Regions from separate parts of the Streptomyces sp. TAA204 genome, predicted to be linked through region 1. Evidence: predicted binding sites of a transcription regulator. Region 1 holds the regulator's gene; the other holds the start of a gene.
The links. Region 1 encodes HspR, which represses chaperone genes until heat shock. Its sites were predicted from a motif close to TTGAGNNNNNNNNNCTCAA; they were not measured.
Positions count from the first base shown of each region.

Region 2: a site for HspR is predicted at 9,866-9,884, ahead of lon (endopeptidase La). Genes of this name have one in related genera too.

Region 1 is NZ_KE384282.1:180,848-191,944, reverse strand. Features, by position in the region: gene H343_RS0127185 (Yip1 family protein) at 1-661, opposite strand, end outside; gene H343_RS0127180 (ATP-binding protein) at 854-1,261, opposite strand; gene H343_RS33155 (heterodisulfide reductase-related iron-sulfur binding cluster) at 1,875-4,307, opposite strand; gene dnaK (molecular chaperone DnaK) at 4,644-6,518, shown strand; gene grpE (nucleotide exchange factor GrpE) at 6,515-7,243, shown strand; gene dnaJ (molecular chaperone DnaJ) at 7,337-8,536, shown strand; gene H343_RS0127155 (heat shock protein transcriptional repressor HspR) at 8,538-8,990, shown strand; gene H343_RS0127150 (hypothetical protein) at 9,347-10,165, shown strand; gene H343_RS0127145 (TIGR03618 family F420-dependent PPOX class oxidoreductase) at 10,231-10,656, opposite strand; gene clpB (ATP-dependent chaperone ClpB) at 10,856-11,097, shown strand, end outside.
Region 2 is NZ_AUKW01000004.1:32,128-43,224, forward strand. Features, by position in the region: gene H343_RS0108470 (GTP-binding protein) at 48-659, opposite strand; gene H343_RS0108475 (DUF742 domain-containing protein) at 667-1,083, opposite strand; gene H343_RS0108480 (roadblock/LC7 domain-containing protein) at 1,080-1,658, opposite strand; gene H343_RS0108485 (nitrate- and nitrite sensing domain-containing protein) at 1,655-4,501, opposite strand; gene H343_RS0108490 (hypothetical protein) at 4,930-5,784, shown strand; gene H343_RS0108495 (MarR family transcriptional regulator) at 5,796-6,242, opposite strand; gene H343_RS0108500 (lysozyme) at 6,460-7,311, shown strand; gene lon (endopeptidase La) at 7,414-9,843, opposite strand; gene H343_RS0108510 (spermidine synthase) at 10,010-10,744, shown strand; gene H343_RS29670 (response regulator transcription factor) at 10,823-11,097, shown strand, end outside.

The DNA of each region.
Region 1 (11,097 bases):
CGGCCACGCCGGTCGTCAGGACGTACGGGATCGCGTTGGAGAGCGGGGCGCTGATGGCCTCCTCGCGCGCGGTGTCCAGACCGAAGATCGCCAGCAGCCCGTAGAGGAAGGTGACGATGATCGCCGGGCCCCACACGGAGTGGTCGCGCATCTGCCAGAAGGTGGCGTTGGGGCGCAGCACGATGCCGCGCAGCAGGTCCTTCCAGTGCAGCCGCGGACCGGCGGGCGGCGCGGGGCGGCCGGCGCCGTAGGTGCTGCCGTCCTGGTCGCCGTAGCCGTCGTCCGGGCCGTAGGGGTCGGGGACGGTGAAGGAGCGGGTGTGACCGGGGCTGTTGGCGTACGGGTCTGCCGGGCCCTGGCCGTGACCCGCGTGCGGGCCGGGGCCGAAGTGCGGGCCCTGTCCGCCGCCCGGGCCTCCCGGCCCGCGGTACGGCTGTCCGTGCGGTTCACCCAGGTACTCCGGCTCGCCGTGCCCGCCGGCCATGGGAGGCCACTGCTGCTGCGGCGGGCGCTGCCCGTACGGCACGGGACCGCCCGGACCGGCTGCTCCCGCCCGCGGGCCCGGTCCCGGCTGCCCGGGATGTCCCTGTGATCCGCGGTACTGACCCTGCTGCTGCGCGTTCCGGGAACCCCGGCCGCGTCCGATCCTGAAACCAGCCACGCCTTCGAACGTACCTTGTCCCGGGAGCCGGAAGGCCGGGCCCGGGGGAATGGGGCGGGGTTTGTGGCCGATCCGGTACAACCCGTAGGGGCCTCCCCGAAGGGGCGGGCACCGCGCTCCCGGGGCTGCCCCGCCGCTGTGGCCCGCGCTGTGGCCCGCGGTGTGGCCCGCTGCTGTGCCCCGCGGCTGGGTTCAGCCGCCCGGAAGCCGCACCGCCAGGGTCACCACGGCACCCGAGTCCGGGCCGGCCGGTTCGACGGTGAGCCGGTCGGTGACCAGTCGCGCGAGCCACAGTCCGCGCCCGGCGGTGGCTCCGGCGACGCCGGGGGCCAGCTCGGGGATGACGTCCTCGGAGAACCCGGGACCGGAGTCCTCCACCTGGCACTCCAGCTCGCCCGGGAGGTGACGCAGCAGCAACCGGCCTGTTCCTCCCGCGTGTTCGACCGCGTTGGTGGCCACGGCGTCGACGGCGACGACGAATTCGCCTCTGCGTGGCTCTCCCAGCCCCGCCGATGCGGCGCACTCCTCGACCTCTATGCGGATGCGGGGGAGGTCGCGTGAGGTGAAGTGCAGTCGGCAAAGGCGCTCGTTGGTCAGCATGCGTCGTCCCCCTCTCCGGCGGTGAGGTCCGGTGAGCGGTCCGGGGCCGTCCCGGGCCCGGACGGTCGGCGCGGCCCGTGGGTGTGTGCCGGGCCCGGCGTACGGGTCTGCGTACGGGGGTGGCTACAGGTCTTCGTGCGGGGCTGTGGACCGGGTCGTGAACCGGGCCGTGTCCCCGCCCGTGCACAGGCCGGCGCCGTGGCCGCGGCGCCCTCGCCTCCGTCCGGCACCGCCCCTGTGGAGCGTCTCCGCGTGTACGTTCGTAAGGGCGTGGCCGTCCTGTCCGGGCCGCCCGGCCGGCGGCCCGGTCTGGCTCTGCCGACGCCGTGCCGGACCGGGGCGGAAGTCGCTCTCCGCCGTACGGGGGCAGAGCGGTCGTCCGCCTCCACGTCACCGCCGTCCAGCACCTGGGCCGCCTCCTTCGCTGCGCCGCGTTCTGCTGTCGCTGGTCAGCGAGGCTAAGCGGCGTGATGGCCGATGGGTATACCCCGAAGGGGATTGACCTGTGAAGAACGCTAAGTGACTGAATACGAACGGAGTTTGCCGCATACGGACGGAGCTGGTCGCAGTGACGACGAGCTCCGTCCGTATATCCGTCTCTGTCCGGAGATCACTACTTCGCGGTCTCGCTCTCCGCCGTCTGATCCTTCTCCGGCTTCTCCGGCTTCTCCGGCTTTTCCGTCGAGTCCGTCGAGTCCTTCGCGCCCGTCGTCCCCGCCGCCTCCTCGGCGCCCGATCCGCCCTCCGGCACCTCGGCAGGCACCTCCCCCGGCCCCTGCCCCGGCTCCTCGGCCGGTCCGCCGGAGGCCGCTGCCGGGACGCGTACGGAGTCCAGCAGGAGCTGGGCGACGTCCACGACGCGCAGCTCCTCCCTGGCCTTCTGGTCGTTCTTCTTGCCGTTGACCGAGTCCGTCAGCATGACGAGGCAGAAGGGGCAGGCCGTCGAGACGATGTCCGGGTCCAGGGCCAGCGCCTCGTCCACGCGCTCGTTGTTGATGCGCTTGCCGATCCGCTCCTCCATCCACATGCGGGCACCGCCGGCGCCGCAGCAGAAGCCGCGTTCCTTGTGGCGGTGCATCTCCTCGTTGCGGAGCCCGGGGACCTTGCCGATGATCTCGCGCGGCGGCGTGTAGACCTGGTTGTGGCGGCCCAGGTAGCAGGGGTCGTGGTAGGTGATCAGGCCCTCGACGGGGGTGACCGGGACCAGCTTGCCCTCGTCGATCAGGTGCTGGAGCAGCTGGGTGTGGTGGATGACCTCGTAGTCGCCGCCCAGCTGGGGGTACTCGTTGGCGAGGGTGTTGAAGCAGTGCGGGCAGGTCGCGACGATCTTCTTCTTCGACTTCTCGACCGTCACCCCTTCTTCCTCGTCCTGTCCGAACGCGGCGTTCAGCGTGGCGACGTTCTCCTCGCCGAGCTGCTGGAAGAGGAACTCGTTGCCGAGGCGGCGGGGGGAGTCACCGGTGCACTTCTCGTCCCCGCCCATGATCGCGAAGTTGACGCCGGCGATGTGCAGCAGCTCGGCGAAGGCCTTGGTGGTCTTCTTCGCGCGGTCCTCCAGCGCGCCCGCGCAGCCGACCCAGTAGAGGTAGTCGACCTCGGTGAGGTCGTCGACGGTCTTGCCGACGACGGGCACCTCGAAGCCCGTGGCCTGAGCGAGCTCCTTCGTCCACTCCAGCCGCTGCTTCTTGGCCAGGCCCCAGGGGTTGCCCTTCTTCTCCAGGTTCTTCAGCATCGTCCCGGCCTCGCTCGGGAACGCGCTCTCGATCATCACCTGGTAGCGGCGCATGTCGACGATGTGGTCGATGTGCTCGATGTCGACGGGGCACTGCTCGACGCACGCGCCGCACGTGGTGCACGACCACAGCACGTCCGGGTCGATGACGCCGTTCTCCTCGGCCGTACCGATCAGCGGCCGCTCGGCCTCCTCGAGCGCGGCGCGCGGTACGTCCTTGAGCTGTTCCTCGCTCGCCTTCTCCTCGCCCTCCATCGTCTTGCCGCCGCCGGCGAGCAGGTAGGGGGCCTTGGCGTGCGCGTGGTCGCGCAGCGACATGACCAGCAGCTTGGGGGAGAGCGGCTTCCCGGTGTTCCAGGCGGGGCACTGGGACTGGCAGCGTCCGCACTCGGTGCAGGTGGAGAAGTCCAGCAGGCCCTTCCAGGAGAAGTGCTCGACCTGGGAGGCGCCGAACTGCGTCTCCTCGCCGTCCTCGTCGTCGAAGACGGTCTCGAAGTCGATCGCCTTGCCGGCGGAGGTCATCGGCTGCAGTTCGCCGAGCGCGGTGCCGCCGCGGGCCTCGCGCTTGAACCAGATGTTGGGGAAGGCGAGGAAGCGGTGCCAGGCCACGCCCATGTTGGTGTTGAGCGCGACGACGATCATCCACACGAACGAGGTGCCGATCTTGATCAGCGCCACCAGGTACACCAGATTCTGCAGCGTGCCGGCGCTCAGCCCGTCGAAGGCGGCGACCAGGGGGTACGAGACGAAGTACGCGGCCTCGTAGCCCTCGACGTGGTGCAGGGCGCCCTCCAGGCCGCGCAGCACCAGGATGGCGATGCCGATGGTCAGGATGACGTACTCGACGAAGTAGGCCTGGCCCGCCTTGGAGCCGGTGAAGCGGGACTTGCGCCCCGCGCGGGAGGGCAGGTTCAGCAGCCGGATCACGATGAGCGTGGCGATGCCCAGCGCCGTCATCAGGCCGAGGAACTCGGTGAAGATCTCGTAGGGCGCCCATGTGCCGATGAGGGGGAGCGTCCAGTCCGCCGAGAAGAGCTGGCCGAAGGCGTGCACCAGGGTGAGGACGAGCGCGAAGAACCCGATCGCCACGAACCAGTGCGCGAAGCCGACGATCCCCCAGCGGTTCATCCGTGTGTGCCCGAAGAACTCGCGGGCGACGGTGAGCGTGCGCTGTTGCGGGTCGTCGGTGCGGGTGCCCTCGGGCACGGGCTGGCCCAGCCGTACGAAGCGGTAGATCTGCGCGATGGCGCGCGCGAACAGCGCGATGCCGACCGCGGCCAGCACCAGCGAAACGACGATCGCGGCGAGTTGCATGGAGGCTCCTCGGACCTGCGGGCGAGCGCGGGTGCCCCGCTCGCTCTGGCTTACTAAGCGGTAACTTAACTGATCCGTACGAGACTACCCACTATCCGGGGGGTGCTGACACCCGGGCGCGCGGTGATCTGCGTCGCGGGGGCCGCCGGGTCCGGGCGGATGTGTCCGTGCGTCAACTGTGCCCGATGCGGCGCTGCTTCGTGCCTGGTCGGAGAGGGGTGCGCATAAAGACGGCATAAGACTTGAGTCCACCACGCTCAGCTCAGTTGACGTTCAGGATTCGGCCAGGCACTCTTGAGCCAGCTTCACTCAAGACATCAGCTGGAGGAAACCGAAATGGCACGTGCGGTCGGCATCGACCTGGGCACGACGAACTCCGTCGTCAGTGTCCTCGAAGGCGGTGAGTCCACCGTCATCACCAACGCCGAGGGCGCCAGGACCACGCCGTCCGTTGTGGCCTTCGCGAAGAACGGCGAGGTGCTCGTCGGCGAGGTGGCCAAGCGACAGGCTGTCACCAACGTCGACAGGACGGTCCGGTCGGTCAAGCGCCACATGGGCACCGACTGGAAGATCAACCTGGACGGCAAGGACTTCAACCCGCAGCAGATGAGCGCCTTCATCCTGCAGAAGCTCAAGCGCGACGCGGAGTCCTACCTCGGTGAGAAGGTCGAGGACGCGGTGGTGACCGTCCCGGCGTACTTCAACGACGCCGAGCGTCAGGCCACCAAGGAGGCCGGTGAGATCGCCGGTCTGAACGTGCTGCGCATCGTCAACGAGCCCACCGCCGCCGCCCTCGCCTACGGGATGGAGAAGGAGGACCAGACGATCCTGGTCTTCGACCTCGGCGGCGGCACCTTCGACGTCTCGCTGCTGGAGATCGGCGACGGCGTCGTGGAGGTGAAGGCCACCAACGGTGACAACCACCTCGGCGGTGACGACTGGGACCAGCGCGTCGTCGACCACCTGGTCAAGCAGTTCCACTCCGGCCACGGCGTGGACCTGGGCAAGGACAAGATGGCTCTGCAGCGCCTCCGTGAGGCGGCGGAGAAGGCCAAGATCGAGCTGTCCAGCTCGAGCGAGACCACCATCAACCTGCCCTACATCACGGCGTCCGCCGAGGGCCCGCTGCACCTGGACGAGAAGCTCACGCGCGCCCAGTTCCAGCAGCTCACCCAGGACCTGCTGGAGCGCTGCAAGACGCCGTTCCACAACGTCATCAAGGACGCGGGCATCCAGCTGTCCGAGATCGACCACGTGGTTCTGGTCGGCGGCTCGACCCGTATGCCCGCCGTCGCCGAGCTCGTGCGCGACCTGACCGCCGGCAAGGAGGCCAACAAGGGCGTCAACCCGGACGAGGTCGTCGCGATCGGCGCCAGCCTCCAGGCCGGTGTGCTCAAGGGTGAGGTCAAGGACGTCCTCCTGCTGGACGTCACCCCGCTGTCCCTCGGCATCGAGACCAAGGGCGGCATCATGACCAAACTCATCGAGCGCAACACGACGATCCCGACGAAGCGCTCCGAGACCTTCACCACGGCCGAGGACAACCAGCCGTCGGTGCAGATCCAGGTCTTCCAGGGCGAGCGTGAGATCGCGGCGTACAACAAGAAGCTCGGCATGTTCGAGCTGACGGGTCTGCCGCCCGCCCCGCGCAACGTGCCGCAGATCGAGGTCACCTTCGACATCGACGCGAACGGCATCATGCACGTCTCGGCGAAGGACCTCGGCACGGGCAAGGAGCAGCGGATGACCGTCACCGGCGGCTCGGCGCTGCCGAAGGACGACATCGAGCGCATGATGCGCGACGCCGAGCAGTACGCCGACGAGGACGCCAAGCGCCGCGAGTCCGCCGAGACCCGCAACCAGGCCGAGCAGCTCGTCTACACGACCGAGAAGTTCCTCAAGGACAACGAGGAGAAGGTCCCGGACGAGATCAAGACCGAGGTGGAGGCCGCCACCGAGGACCTCAAGGAGAAGCTGAAGGGCGAGGACACCGCCGCGATCCGCGAGGCCAGCGAGAAGGTCGCGGCGACCAGCCAGAAGCTCGGCCAGGCCATGTACGCCGACGCGCCGGGAGCCCAGGGTGACGCCGAGGGTGGCGCTCAGGGCGGTGCGGAAGGTGGCGCCGCCGGCGCCAAGGCCGAGGGTGACGAGGATGTCGTCGACGCCGAGATCGTGGACGACGAGCAGAAGCCCAAGGGTGGTGCAGCGTGACGGAGGAGACCCCGGGCTTCGAGCAGAAGCCCGACGTCCCCGCCGACGCCGTACAGCCCGATGACGCTGCGGCGCAGGCCGCCGGGCCCTCTCCCGCCGAGGAGGCGGAGGGCGGCCCGGCGGACCTGGCCGGGGACGTGACCGAGAGCGAACAGGAAGGCCGGCCGCAGGAACCGGTGCAGGGGCAGGTGCAGGGACAGGGTCCGCAGGAAGCGGCGCTGACCGCGCAGCTGGACCAGACCCGCACCGCGCTCCACGAGCGCACACAGGATCTGCAGCGGCTCCAGGCGGAGTTCCAGAACTACCGCCGCCGTGTGGAACGTGACCGGGCGTCCGTCAAGGAGGTCGCCGTCGCGAACCTCCTGACGGAGCTGCTGCCCGTGCTCGACGACATCGGCCGGGCGAGGGACCACGGCGAGCTGGTCGGCGGTTTCAAGTCGGTGGCCGAATCGCTGGAGATGGTCGCGGCCAAGATGGGTCTGATGCAGTTCGGCAAGGAGGGCGAGCCCTTCGACCCGACGGTGCACGAGGCGCTGATGCACTCGTACTCGCCGGACGTCACGGAGACGACGTGCGTGCAGATCCTTCAGCCCGGGTACCGAATCGGCGAGCGCACGATCCGTCCCGCCAGGGTCGGTGTCGCCGAGCCGCAGCCCGGCGCCCAGGGCACCACAGGTGAGGAGTCCGCCGACGAAGAGGACAGCGGTGGCCCCGAGCAGGGGTGACCACGGCAGGCACGATGTCGACGAAGCGGTGACCGGTCCGGCCCCCGGGCCGGTCACCGGTCAGGGCACCGAGCGGAAGGAGGGACGTCGCCGATGAGTACCAAGGACTACATCGAGAAGGACTACTACAAGGTCCTCGGCGTCCCCAAGGACGCCACCGAGGCCGAGATCAAGAAGGCCTACCGCAAGCTCGCGCGGGAGAACCACCCCGACGCCAACAGGGGCGACGCCAAGGCCGAGGAGCGCTTCAAGAACGCGTCCGAGGCATACGACGTGCTCGGCGACAGCAAGCGCCGCAAGGAGTACGACGAGGCGCGCACCCTCTTCGGCAACGGAGGCATCCGCACCGGCGGCCCCGGTGGTCCGGGCGGTGCGGGCGGCTTCAACTTCGACCTCAACGACCTCTTCGGGGGCAACCAGCCCGGCAGCGGTGCCGGAGCACCCGGTGGTGCGGGCGGCTTCGGGGGCGGGCTCGGCGACGTCTTCGGCGGCCTGTTCAACCGGGGCGGCGCCGGTACGCGTACACAGCCGCGGCGCGGCCAGGACATCGAGTCCGAGGTGACGCTCAGCTTCACCGAGGCCGTCGACGGGGCCACGGTCCCGCTGCGGATGTCCTCCTCGGCGGCGTGCAAGGCGTGTGCCGGTACGGGTGACAAGAATGGCTCCCCGCGGGTCTGCCCGACCTGCGTGGGGACCGGCCAGGTCTCCCGCGGCGGCGGTGGCGGCTTCTCGCTGACCGACCCCTGCGTGGACTGCAAGGGCCGTGGGCTCATCGCCCAGGACCCGTGCGAGACGTGCAGGGGCTCGGGCAGGGCGACGAGTTCGCGCACCATGCAGGTCCGCATCCCCGCGGGCGTCAGCGACGGGCAGCGCATCAGGCTGCGCGGCAAGGGGGCTCCGGGCGAGCGCGGCGGTCCGGGCGGTGACCTGTACGTCGTCGTCCACGTCGACCGTCATCCGCTCTTCGGACGGCGGGGGGACAACCTCACGGTGACCGTGCCCGTCACCTACCCGGAGGCGGCGCTCGGCGGCGAGATCAAGGTGCCCACGCTCGGATCTCCGCCTGTCACGCTCAAACTGCCGCCGGGGACACCGAGCGGCCGTACGATGCGCGCACGCGGCAAGGGCGCCGTCCGCAAGGACGGGACGCGGGGCGACCTGCTGGTGACCATCGAGATCTCGGTCCCCAAGGACCTGAGCGAGAAGGCGAAGACGATCCTGGAGTCCTACCGCGAGGCGACGGAGGCGGAGGACCCACGGGCCGAGCTGTTCAAGGTCGCGAAGGGAGACTGAGGTGAACGGCCGAGACGGGCGACGCAATCCTTATCAGCTGACCGACGAGTCACCGGTATACGTCATCTCGGTCGCCGCTCAGCTCTCGGGTCTGCATCCGCAGACCCTGCGGCAGTACGACCGTCTCGGCCTGGTCTCCCCCGACCGTACGGCCGGGCGCGGGCGCCGGTACTCGGCGCGGGACATCGAACTCCTGCGGCAGGTGCAGGAGCTGAGCCAGGACGAGGGGATCAACCTCGCGGGCATCAAGCGCATCATCGAGCTGGAGAACCAGGTGTCCGCGCTGAAGTCCCGCGTGGTCGAGCTCCAGCAGGCGCTGGAGGGCGCCGCAGCGGCCATGCAGCAGCGCGAGGCGCAGGTCCACGCCTCCTACCGGCGTGACCTCGTCCCCTACGAGGACGTGCACCAGTCGGGCGCCCTGGTCGTCTGGCGTCCGAAGAAGCGCCGCGACTGAGCCGGCCCCGCGTCCTGATCGTTCTCAGGCCCCTTCGTGCATGAAGCGCGGAGGGGTCTTTCGACGCGCCGACCGGCTGATGCAGCTTGCTTGAGGCCGGATCTCCCTGCTTCGAACTCTGGCTCGTTCTGCATTTCTGCAGTCACACGGCCTATGCGGTACGTACCGCCAACTGCTCCCGTTTCTGAAACAGCACCTGCCGCATCGCAGTCACATGAGGCACAGCCCCGTCGGCCGCCCATCGGCCATGCGGGTGCCCGGCACCCGAACGGAGTCGGGAGGCGGGAACGGGCCGGGTTAACCCGATCAGGTGTGTGCAGTTGGCCCTGACGCGTGGCCGGACCCAGCGTAGGGGGATGACGTCGACACGCGCGGCCGTCGCCGCCTTCGTGACCTGCAGCACCGCTCTGGCCGTCATGGGGGCCGGAGCCCCCGCCGAGTACCCACCGGTCTCCGAGGGTGCCCGGTGGCCGCAGGGAACCGTCCCCACCGTCGGCAAGCTGGTCGCCAAGCTGCCGGACAACCAGGCCGAGTCGTGCTCGGCCGCCATCGTCGACTCCCCCAACGGGAGCGTCGTCGCCACGGCGGCCCACTGCATCGCCAGCCCGGAGCGTCCGGCCCGGCCCGAGGCGATCTACTTCCAGCCCGGCTACAAGGGCGGGGGCGGCCCGAAGGCCGTACTTGCCAAGGGGTGGAAGGCCGAGTCGTGGAAGGTGGCGCCGGGATGGAACGTCAAGAAGGACCTGGAGTCGATCCTTCCGCACGACTGGGCGTTCCTGCGGATGGAGAAACGCAACGGGCGCACGATCCAGGAGACCCACGGGGCGAACACACTGCGGACCGGCCGGGCTTCCGGCGGCACCGCGGCCACTCTCGGCTATCCGGTCACCTCGCCCTACGACGGTGAGACGCTCAACTACTGCGCGGGTGACGCCCACCGGTACCGGAAAGGCGAGATCGCGGCTGCCAACGTCGGTGCGCTGGCGCTCAAGCCCTGCCGGCTCACCCAGGGCGTGAGCGGCGGTCCCTGGCTGCGCGGCTTCGACAGGGCGCGGGGGGCGGGGACGCTGGTGGCCGTGACGTCGGTCGGGTCGGACGAGGAGTTGCTGGGGCGGCCGTACCCGAAGGCGGCCGAACCGGTCTTCAAGAAGATCGGCGCCACCGGGAGCCGTTGACGGGGGCCGGCCGGGGGAGTCCGGCCGGTGCAGGCGGCGGCGGTGCGAGGGTGTGCGGGGGGCCGTCACGGGGTGCGGCCCAGCGTCCTGTCCACGGTGATCTCGATCAGGACCCGCTCCGGGTTGGGGCGGGGGCGGCGGCCGTAGCGCTTCTCGTAGCGGTCCTCGGCGTCGGAGACGGCGTCCGCTTCCGTACGGACACGGGCGCGTCCCTCCAGCGTCGACCACCGTCCGCGGTCGACCTGGCAGAGGGCGACGCGCATGCCCTCGTCTCCGGCGGCGAGGACGTTGCGCACCTTCTTGCTGGTCCGGCGGGCGACGACGCGGGCGGTGCCGGTGCCGGTGCCGGGTTCGAAGGTGGCGCTCACGGGCACCACGTGCGGGGTCCCGTCCGGGCGCAGGGTCGTGAGGGTGGCGTAGTGGGGTTCCTGCCAGAAGGCCGTGAGGGCCGGCGGGAATCCGGAGGACGGGGAAGAGGGCGTGCTCGTCATGGGAACGAATCTAGCCGTCCGATAGTTGAGTGAAGTAGACTCAACTTGATAGAGGCTGTGAGTGGCAGCCAGAGCGGGGAAGAGGCAGGCCGGCCGGTAAGCGGCCCCGCATACGCGCACACACGCATACACGCATACGCGCACACACGCAGAGGCGTACGCACGTACGCACCGCAGAGACGAGGAGGCACGCACGCCAGTGGACGCCGAGCTGACGAACAAGAGCCGCGAGGCGATCAGCGGGGCCAACGACCGGGCCGTCACGGACGGGCACCCCGACATCACCCCGGCCCACCTTCTCCTCGCCCTGCTCCAGGGCGAGGAGAACGAGAACGTATCGGATCTGATCGCGGCCGCCGACGCCGATCAGGCCGCCCTCCGCTCGGGTGCCGAGCGCCAGCTCGCCGCCCTGCCCAGCGTCCAGGGATCGACGGTCGGCAA
Region 2 (11,097 bases), on a different contig from region 1:
GGCGGGGCTCTCTTCTCCGTCGTACGTGCGTGCAGTTGGGCGCCCGCTCACGCGGGCGTGACGTCCAGGGCGTGACCGACCAGTTCGAGAAGCGACTTCACGACCGTGGGCCTCTCGCGGGCGTCCATGATCACGACCGGTACCTGTTGCGGGACCGAAAGAGCCTCTCGCACGTCGTCCGCGGCGTACGCGGTGGTCCCCTCGAAGTGGTTGACCGCTACGACGTAGGGAAATCCGCAGCTCTCGAAGTAGTCCAGGGCCGGGAAGCAGTCCTCCAGCCGCCGCGTGTCCGCCATGACGACGGCCCCGATCGCGCCGCGCACGAGGTCGTCCCACATGAACCAGAAGCGCTGCTGGCCCGGTGTGCCGAAGAGATAGAGCACGAGGTCGTCCTCGAGCGTGATCCGCCCGAAGTCCATGGCGACCGTGGTGGTGGTCTTCTCCGGCGTCGAGGCGAGGTCGTCCGTCGCCTCGCTGGCCTGCGTCATCAGCGCCTCGGTCGTCAGCGGCTCGATCTCCGAGACCGAGGCGACCAGAGTCGTCTTGCCGACACCGAAGCCGCCGGCGACCACGATCTTGGTGGATATGGGGGCACGGGTGAGGTCCTCCTGCCAGTGCTGTATCCCGGGAGCGTCGTTCGCGCTCCGCGCCCCTTCCACGACCGACTCAGAGCCTGCGAAGTCCACCCAGCACCCTTTCCAGCAGCGCACGGTCGGGACGGTCGCTGCCGTGCCCGGTGCCGTGAACGCGCACCCGTCCTTGATCGGCGAGGTCGCTGAGCAGAACGCGGACCACGCCCAGCGGCATGTTCAACAGTGCGGCGATCTCCGCCACCGACCGCATGCGGCGGCAGAGTTCGACGATGGCCCGCATCTCCGGCATCACCCGGTCACGCAGCCCGCCCGAGGTCAGCTCCGGGCGTTCTTCGGGGGCCTCGATGGCGGCGACGATCGTCTCGACCAGCAGCACATGGCCGAAACGTGTACGTCCCCCGGTGAGCGTATAGGGGCGTACGCGCCTGGACTTGCCGGTCTCGCCGCGTCGTGACGGCAAGGGGGGCGGGGAGGAAGCAGCAGGTGTCACTGGTCCAGCTCCATCGACGTGCGCAGTTCGGTGCGGAGTTCGGGTGTCAGGACGTGGCCGGCACGGCCCACGAACAGCGCCATGTGGTACGCGATGACGCTCATGTCGCAGTCCGGCGTGGCATGCACACCGAGCAGCGAGCCGTCGCTGATCGACATCACGAAGAGGGAACCCTCGTCCATGGCGATCATCGTCTGCCGGATCTCGCCGCCGTCCATCAGCTTCGCGGCGCCGAGCGTCAGGGAGCCCAGACCCGAGACGATGGTGGCCAGGTCGGCGCTCGATCCTCTCGGCCCGCCCCGCTTGCCCTCGCCGCGGGCGGGTGGTCTCCCGCTTCCGCCGGTGTCTGTCGTCCGTCCGGACTCGCCGCCGCTGTCCTCGCCGGACCCGGTGGAAGGCGTTCCGGCGATCGCCTGACCCTCCAGCTCCGGGTCGGAGGAGAGAAGCAGCAGCCCGTCGGAGGAGACGACGGCGACGGACAGGATGCCCGGCACCTCGTCGACAAGGTTGTCCAGCAGGAAGCGCAGATTGCGCGCCTGTTTACTGCCGGTCGTGCGCGTGGTGGACGCGTTCACGTACGAGCCTCCTCGGCGGTGCCACCGTCTGACTGCGCCCCCGATTGATCAGTCCCGTTCCCATCAGCGCCCGCCTCGGCCTCCGCGTCACGGCGCCCGTGCTGGGCGCCCCGCTGGAAACCGCCCAGCCTGCGCCGCAGCTCCTCGGCGTTGGCGCCCTGTCTGCGCGGCTCCACGGGGCCGCTCTGGGCGGCCACCTGCTGGGGTGTCCGCTTCGGCAGCCCCTTGTCGGTCACTCTGGGCCGCGGGGGCGCTTCCGGCGTCGCCGGCTCCGGCTCCGGCTCCGCGGCTGGCGGTTCCCCGGCTGACGGCTCCGCGGCGTGCGGGGCTGCCTGCGGCCGGGGAGCGGGGGGCACGTCCGTACCGGCGTCCGGTGCGTACATACCGGAGTGCGGGGCGTCCGTACCGGCGCCCGGCCGTGCCCCCTGGTCGCCGAAGGCGTCGGCGGGGGCCCGTCCGTGCTGCTCGGGTACGGGGCTCTGGGCGGCGGGCGCCGGCCCGGTCCCGGTGCCCGAGTCCTTGATCGCCTGTTCGGCGGCGGCGACCAGCGGATCGTCCGCGCCGCCCCCGGGTGCCGTGGCCGGGGCGTCCTGCTGCCCGGCGGCGGGGGCCCCGGCCTCCGTGCCGCTGTGGATGCCGGGCACCCGACGGCGCGGCAGAGCGTTGGAGTTGGCCTCCGCGACCGTCCCCGGGAACGCGGGCACTCCCCGGTTCGCGCCGCGCACACCTTCGTCCGACGGGGCGGACACCGGTGCCGGACGCGACGGCAGCAGCGCGCTGGGCACCGCGACGACAGCCGCGACACCGCCCTGCTTGCGCTCGCGCAGCTCCACCCGGAGCCCGTGCCGGGACGCCAGCCGTGCGACCACGTACAGCCCCATGCCCAGGCCGGCTTCCGCCGTCCGCTCCCGCGGCTGCGGGTCGCCCGAGGCGGACATCTCCGGCGGCTCGTTCCCGTCGGGCACGCTCAGCCGGGAGTTGAGCGCGGAGAGCCGCCTGCCGGTGACGCCTATCCCCTCGTCCTCGACGGAGAGCATGATCTCGCCGCTCTCCAGGAGCCACCCGGAGAGCTGCACCTGGGCCTCCGGCGGGGAGAAGGTGGCAGCGTTGTCGAGCAGTTCGGCGACGAGATGGCTCAGGTCGTCCGCGGCGTGGCCCGAGACCTGCACGTGCGGCGGCAGCGTGCCCAGCTCGACCCGGTCGTAGCGTTCGATCTCACTGATCGCGGCACGCAGGACGTCCAGCAGCGGTACCGGACCGGAGTGGTGGGAGGTGACGTGCTCGGCTCCGGCGAGCAGCACAAGGTTCTCGCTGTAGCGCCGCATCCGGGTCGCGAGGTGGTCGAGCTTGAAGAGCGTGGAGAGCCGGCCGGGGTCGCTCTCCTGGTCCTCCAGGTTCTCGATGACGCCGAGCTGTCGCTCGACGAGCCCCAGCGTGCGCAGGGCCAGGTTGACGAACGTGCCGTGCACGGCCCCGGAGAGGGATTCCAGACGCTCCTTGAGCGTGGTGTACTCGGCGCGCAGCCGGTCGCGTTCGGCGGTCAGCGTGTCCTTGGAGCGCACGAGGTAGGTGTTGTCCGCCTCGGCCTCGCCCGCCCGCTCCTGGACGGTCACGACGGTCTCGCGCAGCTTGTTCAGCGACCGCACGACGTCCGCGAACTCGTCGTTCCTTCCGCGGTAGGCCACCGGCTTCTCACCCACGGGGTCCTCGGCCAGCCTGCGCGAGCCGCGGGTGAGCACCGACAGCGGACGCGCCATCGAACGCGCCGTGTGCACGCTGACGCCGACCGCGGCCAGCAGGCACACGGCGAGGAGCGCGACGCCCGTCTCCAGCGCCGTCACGTCGTCGTCGCGCAGCTGCTCCATCCTCCGCAACTGCTCGGCGGCGAAGGACGACTGGACACCCCGCATGCTGTCGATGCGCGCGGAGAGCGCCGCGTCGATGCGCTCGCCGTCGAGGGCGCGGTCGCTCGCCGTCAGGTACGGCCGGTCGGTGAGCCGCTCCAGGTAGCGCTCGGCGAGTGTGACGTCGGCGCCGGTGACCGTGTTGGCGTACGAATCGCGGACGGAGGTGGGCGCCTCGTCGCCGAAGTCCTCGAGTGCGGCCTGCTCGCGTACGTTCGCGCGCTGGGCCTCGGCGGTCATTCCGGGCTGTGCGCCGTCACCCGCGAGGGCCCCGCGCAGCAGGCCGCGTACGGCGGAGGCGCGCTCGACCGCCTGTCCGAGGTCGGGCAGGGCGTGTGCCGCTCCCGCGCCCCCGGAGGAGCCGGACGTCTCCTGGGCGCGGGCGGGCAGCGAACGGGCCACGCCGACGCCGACGTCCTGGAGCGTTCTGATCGTCGCGGTGTAGGCCTCGTGGATGTCCTGGGCGGTGCTGCCGCCTGCCTGCGCCTGCTGGCGGACACGGGGAAGCTTGTCGAGGGCCTGCCGCACCCGCTCGGGTGCGCCCTGTCTGATCTCGGTGACCTGGCGGTCGACGCGGGTGCGCTGCTCCTCCGTGACGCCGGCCCCGTCGCGGCTGGTGCGTCCCGCGGCGACGTACTCCACCATGCCGTCGCGCTCGTCGGCGAGGGCGTGGGTGAGGGAGATGGAGCGCTTGTCGAGTTCCGCGCGGTCGACCAGGCGCTGCGACTCCCTGAGGTCCCCGGAGGCGTCCAGCACGGCGGGCGCGCCGGCGCCGAGGACGGCGAGGGAGCAGAGCGCGACGCTGGCCAGGAGGCGGTTGCGTACCCGTGCCCGGCGGCCGGCGGGGGCTTGGCCCGGCCCGGGAGCTGCCGCCCGGTCCGCCGTCGGTGTCCGGGACCGTCCCGGTCCTGCCGGTTTCCGCAGTAGCTTCGTCCGCACCCGTGCTCGCAATCTCGTCGGGGCCTGCCCCAGGTCCGGCCCGGTTGGAGCAGTGCAACCTTGTGTTGCAGGAGTGGGCTCCGCCGCGCGTCCGCGCCGCACTCACGCCCCTTGTACGCCGTCCGACCCTTCCAGTACGGATGAGAGGCGGGCGACGGTCTCCTGCCGGGCCACCCGAAGGAGTGAACCGTACTCCGGAGTTGACGAACAACTCCGTCACGCGCAGTCCAACCGCCCTGACCCGGGGACCGGTTGGAAAAACCGGGGCGGTTTGGCAGGATGCGCGCTCGCATACTTACGGACGCACCCATTCCGGTCAACTCCGCCCCGGCCGCGCGCCTGACCTGCTGGAGTCCCCGCGCACGACGGCTCTTGACAGGGCCCCGGACGTGCCCTCCTCCCCGCTCACGCTGCGGCAGACTGGCGCCATGCGCATCGAGATGACCTGCGAGCCCGGTGACCCCCGGCGCCCCGGCGAGGACTACGCCTCGGCGGCCCTGCCCGCCTCCGGGGAGGGCGGCGCGCTGGTGGTCCTGGACGGCGTGACGCCGCCGCGCGAGGACGTCGGATGTGCGCACGGCGTGCCGTGGTTCACGGCACGGCTGGGCGGCGCGATGCTCGAACTGTCGGCCTCCCGGCGGGATCTGACGCTGCCGGGATGTCTTTCGGCGGCCATCTCTCGTACCGCCGACGCACATGGTTCAATCTGTGACCTTTCTCACAGGCGGACTCCCCAGGCGACCGTCGTGGCCGCACGCTGGGACGACGAGCAGGTGGAGCATCTGGTGCTCTCCGACTCGGTGCTGCTGGTGGAGCGCGCCGACGCCACCGTCACGCCCGCGCTCGACCCCCGGCTCGACGAACTCCCGCCGCATGTCCGCGGCTTGCGCGACCGCGTGCGCGCCCTCCCCGAGGGCGGACCCGAACGGGCCGCCGCGAGGGCCGAGTACACGGAGGCCGTCGAGGCGCTGCGCAACGCCGCCGACGGCACGGGCTTCCACACGGCGGCGGCCGACCCCGCCGTCGCCTCCCTCGCCGTGACCGGCACCGAACGGCGCGCGGACGTACGCACGTTGCTCGCGCTCACCGACGGGGCGGCCCGCTGGACGCAGACCTTCCGGCTCGGTGACTGGGCGGGGCTGACCGCCCTCGCGCGGAAGGAGGGCACGGCGGCGCTGGTGGCGCGCGTACGGGAGGCGGAGCGTGCCGACCCGCGGGGCGCCGCGCACCCCCGCGGGAAGCGCCACGACGACGCGGCTGCCGTCCTCGTGGCGTTCGGCTGAACGCCGGGGCCTCAACCCTCCTCGTCCGCCAGGTCGTTGAGCTGGTGCAGCAGCCGCGCCAGCTCCGCGACCTCGGCACGGTCCCAGGCGGCCAGCTTGCGCACGTACTCCGCGCGGCGCGCCTCGCGCACGAGCGCGAAGCGGTCGCGCCCCTGCGGGGTGAGGTGCACGAGTGAGGCACGGCCGTCGGCCGGGTCGGGGGAACGGGTGATCAGGCCCAGGTTCTCCAGCGTGCGCAGCTGACGGCTGATGGTCGCCTTGCCGACGCCGAAGAAGGCGGCGAGGTCGGTGGCGCGCTGCGGTCCGCCGTCCTCCAGACGGACGAACAGACCGTAGGCGGCGGGCTCCAGTTCGGGGTGCACCTCGCGGGCAAGCTCGCCCGAGAACGCCCGGGCCCGTCGCATGAAGACCGTCAATTCCCTTTCCAGGTCAAGTAGTTCGGGTGCGTACTTCCGCATGGACTCGTCCACGTATGCGCCCTCTCCCAGCTTTCCGTGCAGAAAGTTCCCCACCACTGCCGGAGATCGTCCCAGCTCCGGCAGTATTTCGCAGGTATGGACCACCGGCGGCGAGTGGCCCGTCTTCCGCACCCCTGTCTACGCGCGTACAGTCAAATTGACATGCCCACACCAGTGGCAGGTCGCCTCACCCCCACCGACCGATTCGGAGGCAGCAATGCCCGCTCACGGATCCGGCACGGCCCGCCGCAGACGCGGAATCCTCTCTGCGGCCGGGATGTTCATCTCGGCACTCGCCCTGCTCGTCACCGCACCCGGTGTGGCGAGCGCGGCAGCACAGGACGAGACACCGATCAAGCCCGGCGAGGCGTCCATGGGGGTGGGCGTACGCATGCACGAGGGCGGTGACCCCACCGACGGCACCCGGCCCGAGAGCCTGACCGCCGGCGTGGAGGGTGTCGACGTCAGCAGTCACCAGGGCAACGTCGCCTGGCCGACCCTCTGGAACAGCGGCGTGAAGTTCGCGTACGTGAAAGCCACCGAGGGCACCTCGTACAAGAACCCCTACTTCACCCAGCAGTACAACGGCTCCTACAACGTCGGCATGATCCGCGGCGCCTACCACTTCGCACTCCCGGGCAACTCCAGCGGCGCCGCGCAGGCCAACTACTTCGCCGACAACGGCGGCGGCTGGAGCGGAGACGGCAAGACGCTGCCCGGCGTGCTGGACATCGAGTACAACCCCTACGGCGCCACCTGCTACGGGCTGAGCCAGAGCGCCATGGTCAACTGGATCAGGGACTTCACCAGCACATACAAGGCCCGCACCGGCCGCGACGCGGTGATCTACACGACGACCGACTGGTGGACCACCTGCACCGGCAACAACGGCGGCTTCGGCAGCACCAACCCGCTGTGGATCGCGCGCTACGCCTCCTCGCCCGGCGCGCTCCCCGCCGGATGGGGCTTCCACACCTTCTGGCAGTACACCTCGACCGGACCGACGGTCGGCGACCACAACCTCTTCAACGGCTCGATGGACCGGCTGAGGGCCCTCGCCAACGGATAGGGCCTCGCCGGCGAACGACGTGACCGCGCGACGCACCGTGCCGTCCGGGGGACGGCACGGTGCGTCGCGGCGGCTCCGCCCGGGAGGGGCGCCCGGTGGCGGTCAGACCGCCACCGGGAACTCCCGTCCCCCGCCGTCCACCCGGCCGGACTCGGCGGGCGTCAGCGCCAGTTCGAGCACCTGGCGCACGTCGGCCAGGGGATGCACCTCCAGGCCCTCCAGCACCTCCTCGGGCACGTCGTCGAGGTCGGGCTCGTTCCGCTTGGGGATGATCACCGTGCTGACACCGGCCCGGTGAGCCGCGAGCAGCTTCTGCTTCACGCCGCCGACGGGCAGCACCCGTCCGGTCAGCGACACCTCGCCGGTCATCGCCACATCCGTACGGACCTGACGCCCGCTCAGCAGCGAGGCCAGCGCGGTGGTCATGGTGACGCCCGCGCTGGGACCGTCCTTGGGCACGGCACCCGCCGGCACGTGAAGGTGGATGCCGCGCTCCTTGAGATCACCGACCGGCAGCTCCAGTTCGGCACCGCGCGAGCGCAGGTACGACAGCGCGATGTGCGCCGACTCCTTCATCACGTCCCCGAGCTGCCCGGTCAGCGTCAGCCCTGAGGCACCCGTCTCCGGGTCGGCCAGCGACGCCTCCACGAAGAGCACGTCCCCGCCCGCGCCCGTGACCGCCAGACCGGTCGCGACCCCCGGCACGGAGGTGCGCCGCTCCGCCGGGTCCTGTGCGGACTCGGGAGTGTGGTGCGGCCGGCCGATCAGACCACGCAGCTCGTCGGGCCCCACGGCGACGGGGAGTTCACGCTCGCCCAGTTCGTGCCGCGCCGCGACCTTGCGCAGCACCCGGGAGACCGCGCGCTCCAGATTCCGCACGCCCGCCTCCCGCGTGTACTCGCCCGCGAGCCTGCGCAGCGCGCCGTCCTCGATGCGCACCTCCTCGGCGCCCAGACCCGTGCGCTCCAGCTGCCGGGGCAGCAGGTGGTCACGGGCGATGGTGATCTTCTCGTCCTCGGTGTAGCCGTCGAGCTGCACGACCTCCATCCGGTCCAGCAGCGCCTCGGGGATCGCCTCCCGCACGTTCGCGGTGGCGAGGAAGACCACGTCCGACAGGTCGAGTTCGACCTCCAGGTAGTGATCGCGGAAGGTGTGGTTCTGCGCCGGGTCGAGGACCTCCAGCAGCGCCGCCGAGGGATCGCCGCGGAAGTCGGAGCCGAGCTTGTCGACCTCGTCCAGCAGCACGACGGGGTTCATGGAACCCGCCTCCTTCACCGCCCGTACGATCCGTCCGGGCAGCGCGCCGACGTACGTACGCCGGTGCCCGCGGATCTCGGCCTCGTCGCGGACGCCGCCGAGCGCCACGCGGACGAACTCACGTCCCATGGCGCGTGCGACGGACTGCCCGAGCGAGGTCTTCCCGACCCCGGGCGGACCCGTCAGCGCGAGCACCGCGCCTCCGCGCCGCCCGCCCACGACGCCGAGACCCCGCTCCTCGCGCCGCTTGCGCACCGCCAGGTACTCGGTGATGCGTTCCTTGACGTCCTGCAGACCCGCGTGGTCCTCGTCCAGGACGGTCTGGGCGCCGCCGATGTCGTAGGCGTCCTCGGTCCGCTCGTTCCAGGGCAGCTCCAGGACGGTGTCGAGCCAGGTGCGGATCCAGCTTCCCTCGGGCGACTGGTCCGAGGAGCGCTCCAGCTTCTCGACCTCCTTCAGGGCGGCCTTGTGCACGTGCTCGGGCAGACCGGCCGCCTCGACGCGGGCACGGTAGTCCTCGCCCTCGTCCTCGGGGTCTCCGTTCAGCTCGGCCAGCTCCTTGCGCACGGCCTCGAGCTGGCGGCGGAGCAGGAACTCGCGCTGCTGCTTGTCGACGCCCTCCTGGACGTCCTTCGCGATCGACTCGGCCACGTCCTGCTCGGCCAGGTGCTCGCGCAGTGACGCGACGGCGAAGCGCAGCCGCTCCAGCGGGTCGGACGTCCGCAGCAGGGTGAGCTTCTGGTCGGTCGAGAGGAAGGGGGAGTAGCCGGCGTTGTCGGCGAGCTGGCCGACGTCGTCGATCTGCTGGAGGCGGTCCACGACCTGCCACGCGCCCCGCTTGCGGAGCCAGGCCGCCGCCAGCGCCTTGTACTCGGTCATCAGCTCCTCCGCCTCGGCGGGGGCGGCGGTGCCGGTGCCGGCGCCGTGCTCGTCGAGCCCGGTGCCCTCGATCCACAGGGCCGCGCCCGGTCCGGTCGTACCGGAGCCGACCCGGACCCGCTGACGGCCGCGGATCAGCGCACCGGGGTCGCCGTCGGCCAGCCGTCCGACCTGCTCGACACGGCCGACCACGCCGATGTCCGCGTATGTGCCCCCGACGCGCGGCACCAGCAGCACGAGGGGCTTGTCCCCTTCCGGGGCCGCTGCCTGGGCGGCTTCCACCGCCGCCCGCACCTCGCTGTCGGACAGGTCCATCGGCACCACCATTCCCGGCAGCACGACGTCGTCGTCGAGGGGCAGTACGGGCAGGGTGAGCTGTGTGGACTTCGGTGCCATGATCTCTCCCTAAGCAGGCAAGTTGAGCTATGACCACTCAATGCGCGCCCGCCCGTGGTTGTTCCCCCCGCTTCGCGCTGTTCGCCAGGAGCGATCGTCCGCACCGGCCGTCCACGGGCCGAGCGGGCCGCCCCCGGCACGGGCGGCGGCACGGCAGGATGGCCGCATGCCGCAGGAGACCAGCCCCTCACCCGCCGACGCCCGGAACGCCGGCCCGGCAACACCGCCCGTCGTCCTCGACCGCCAAGAAGGACCGCACGGCGAAGTGGTGCTGCGGCGGCACGGGGAGCTGCTGCAGATCATCGCCAACGGCACCTTCCTCATGGACACCTCCGACGGCCGCTCCGAACGGCTGCTGGTACGCGCGGCACTGGACGAGCTGCGCCGCACACGGCCCCACCTCGACGCCCCCCGCCTCCTCATCGGCGGACTCGGCGTCGGCTTCTCCCTCGCCGCGGCCGCCGCCGAGCCGGAATGGGGCCGCATCACCGTGGCCGAGCGCGAGGACGCGGTCATCGGCTGGCACCGCGAGGGCGGGCCTCTCTCCCCCTGGTCGGCACAGGCGCTGCGCGACACCCGTACCGCGGTCGTGCACACGGACCTCGTGGCGTACGTGCGGGACGGCGACGGCCCGGCCTTCGACGCCCTGTGCCTGGACATCGACAACGGCCCCGCCTGGACGGTCACCGACGACAACAGCTCCCTCTACTCCCCCTCCGGACTCGCCGCCTGCGCCGGCCGGCTGAAACCCGGCGGCGTACTCGCGGTCTGGTCCGCCCAAGCCTCCCCGACATTCGAGGACGCATTGCGGCATGCCGGATTCGACCGGGTTCGGACAGAAGAGATCCCCGTCGCCCGAGGCGTCCCCGACGTGGTCCACTTCGCAACCAAACCGGCATAGCCGCAGCCGACAACGGGCCCTTACCCTGCTGCAAGCACGCACACAAACAGGCCACGGGGCCAAGCAGGGGCGGGGTCAATGGACCAGAAGAACATCACACCAGCACAGGGCAGCAACGCCGCCGCGGCGACCACCCCGGGCGCTCAGCGCCGAATCCTGGTCGTGGAGGACGATCCCACGATCGTGGACGCGATCGCGATGCGGCTGCGCGCCGAGGGTTTCCAGGTGCAGACGGCGGGCGACGGGCCCGCCGCCGTCGACACGGCCGAGGCCTGGCAGCCGGATCTGATCGTGCTCGACGTGATGCTGCCGGGTTTCGACGGACTGGAGGTCTGCCGCAGGGTCCAGACGCA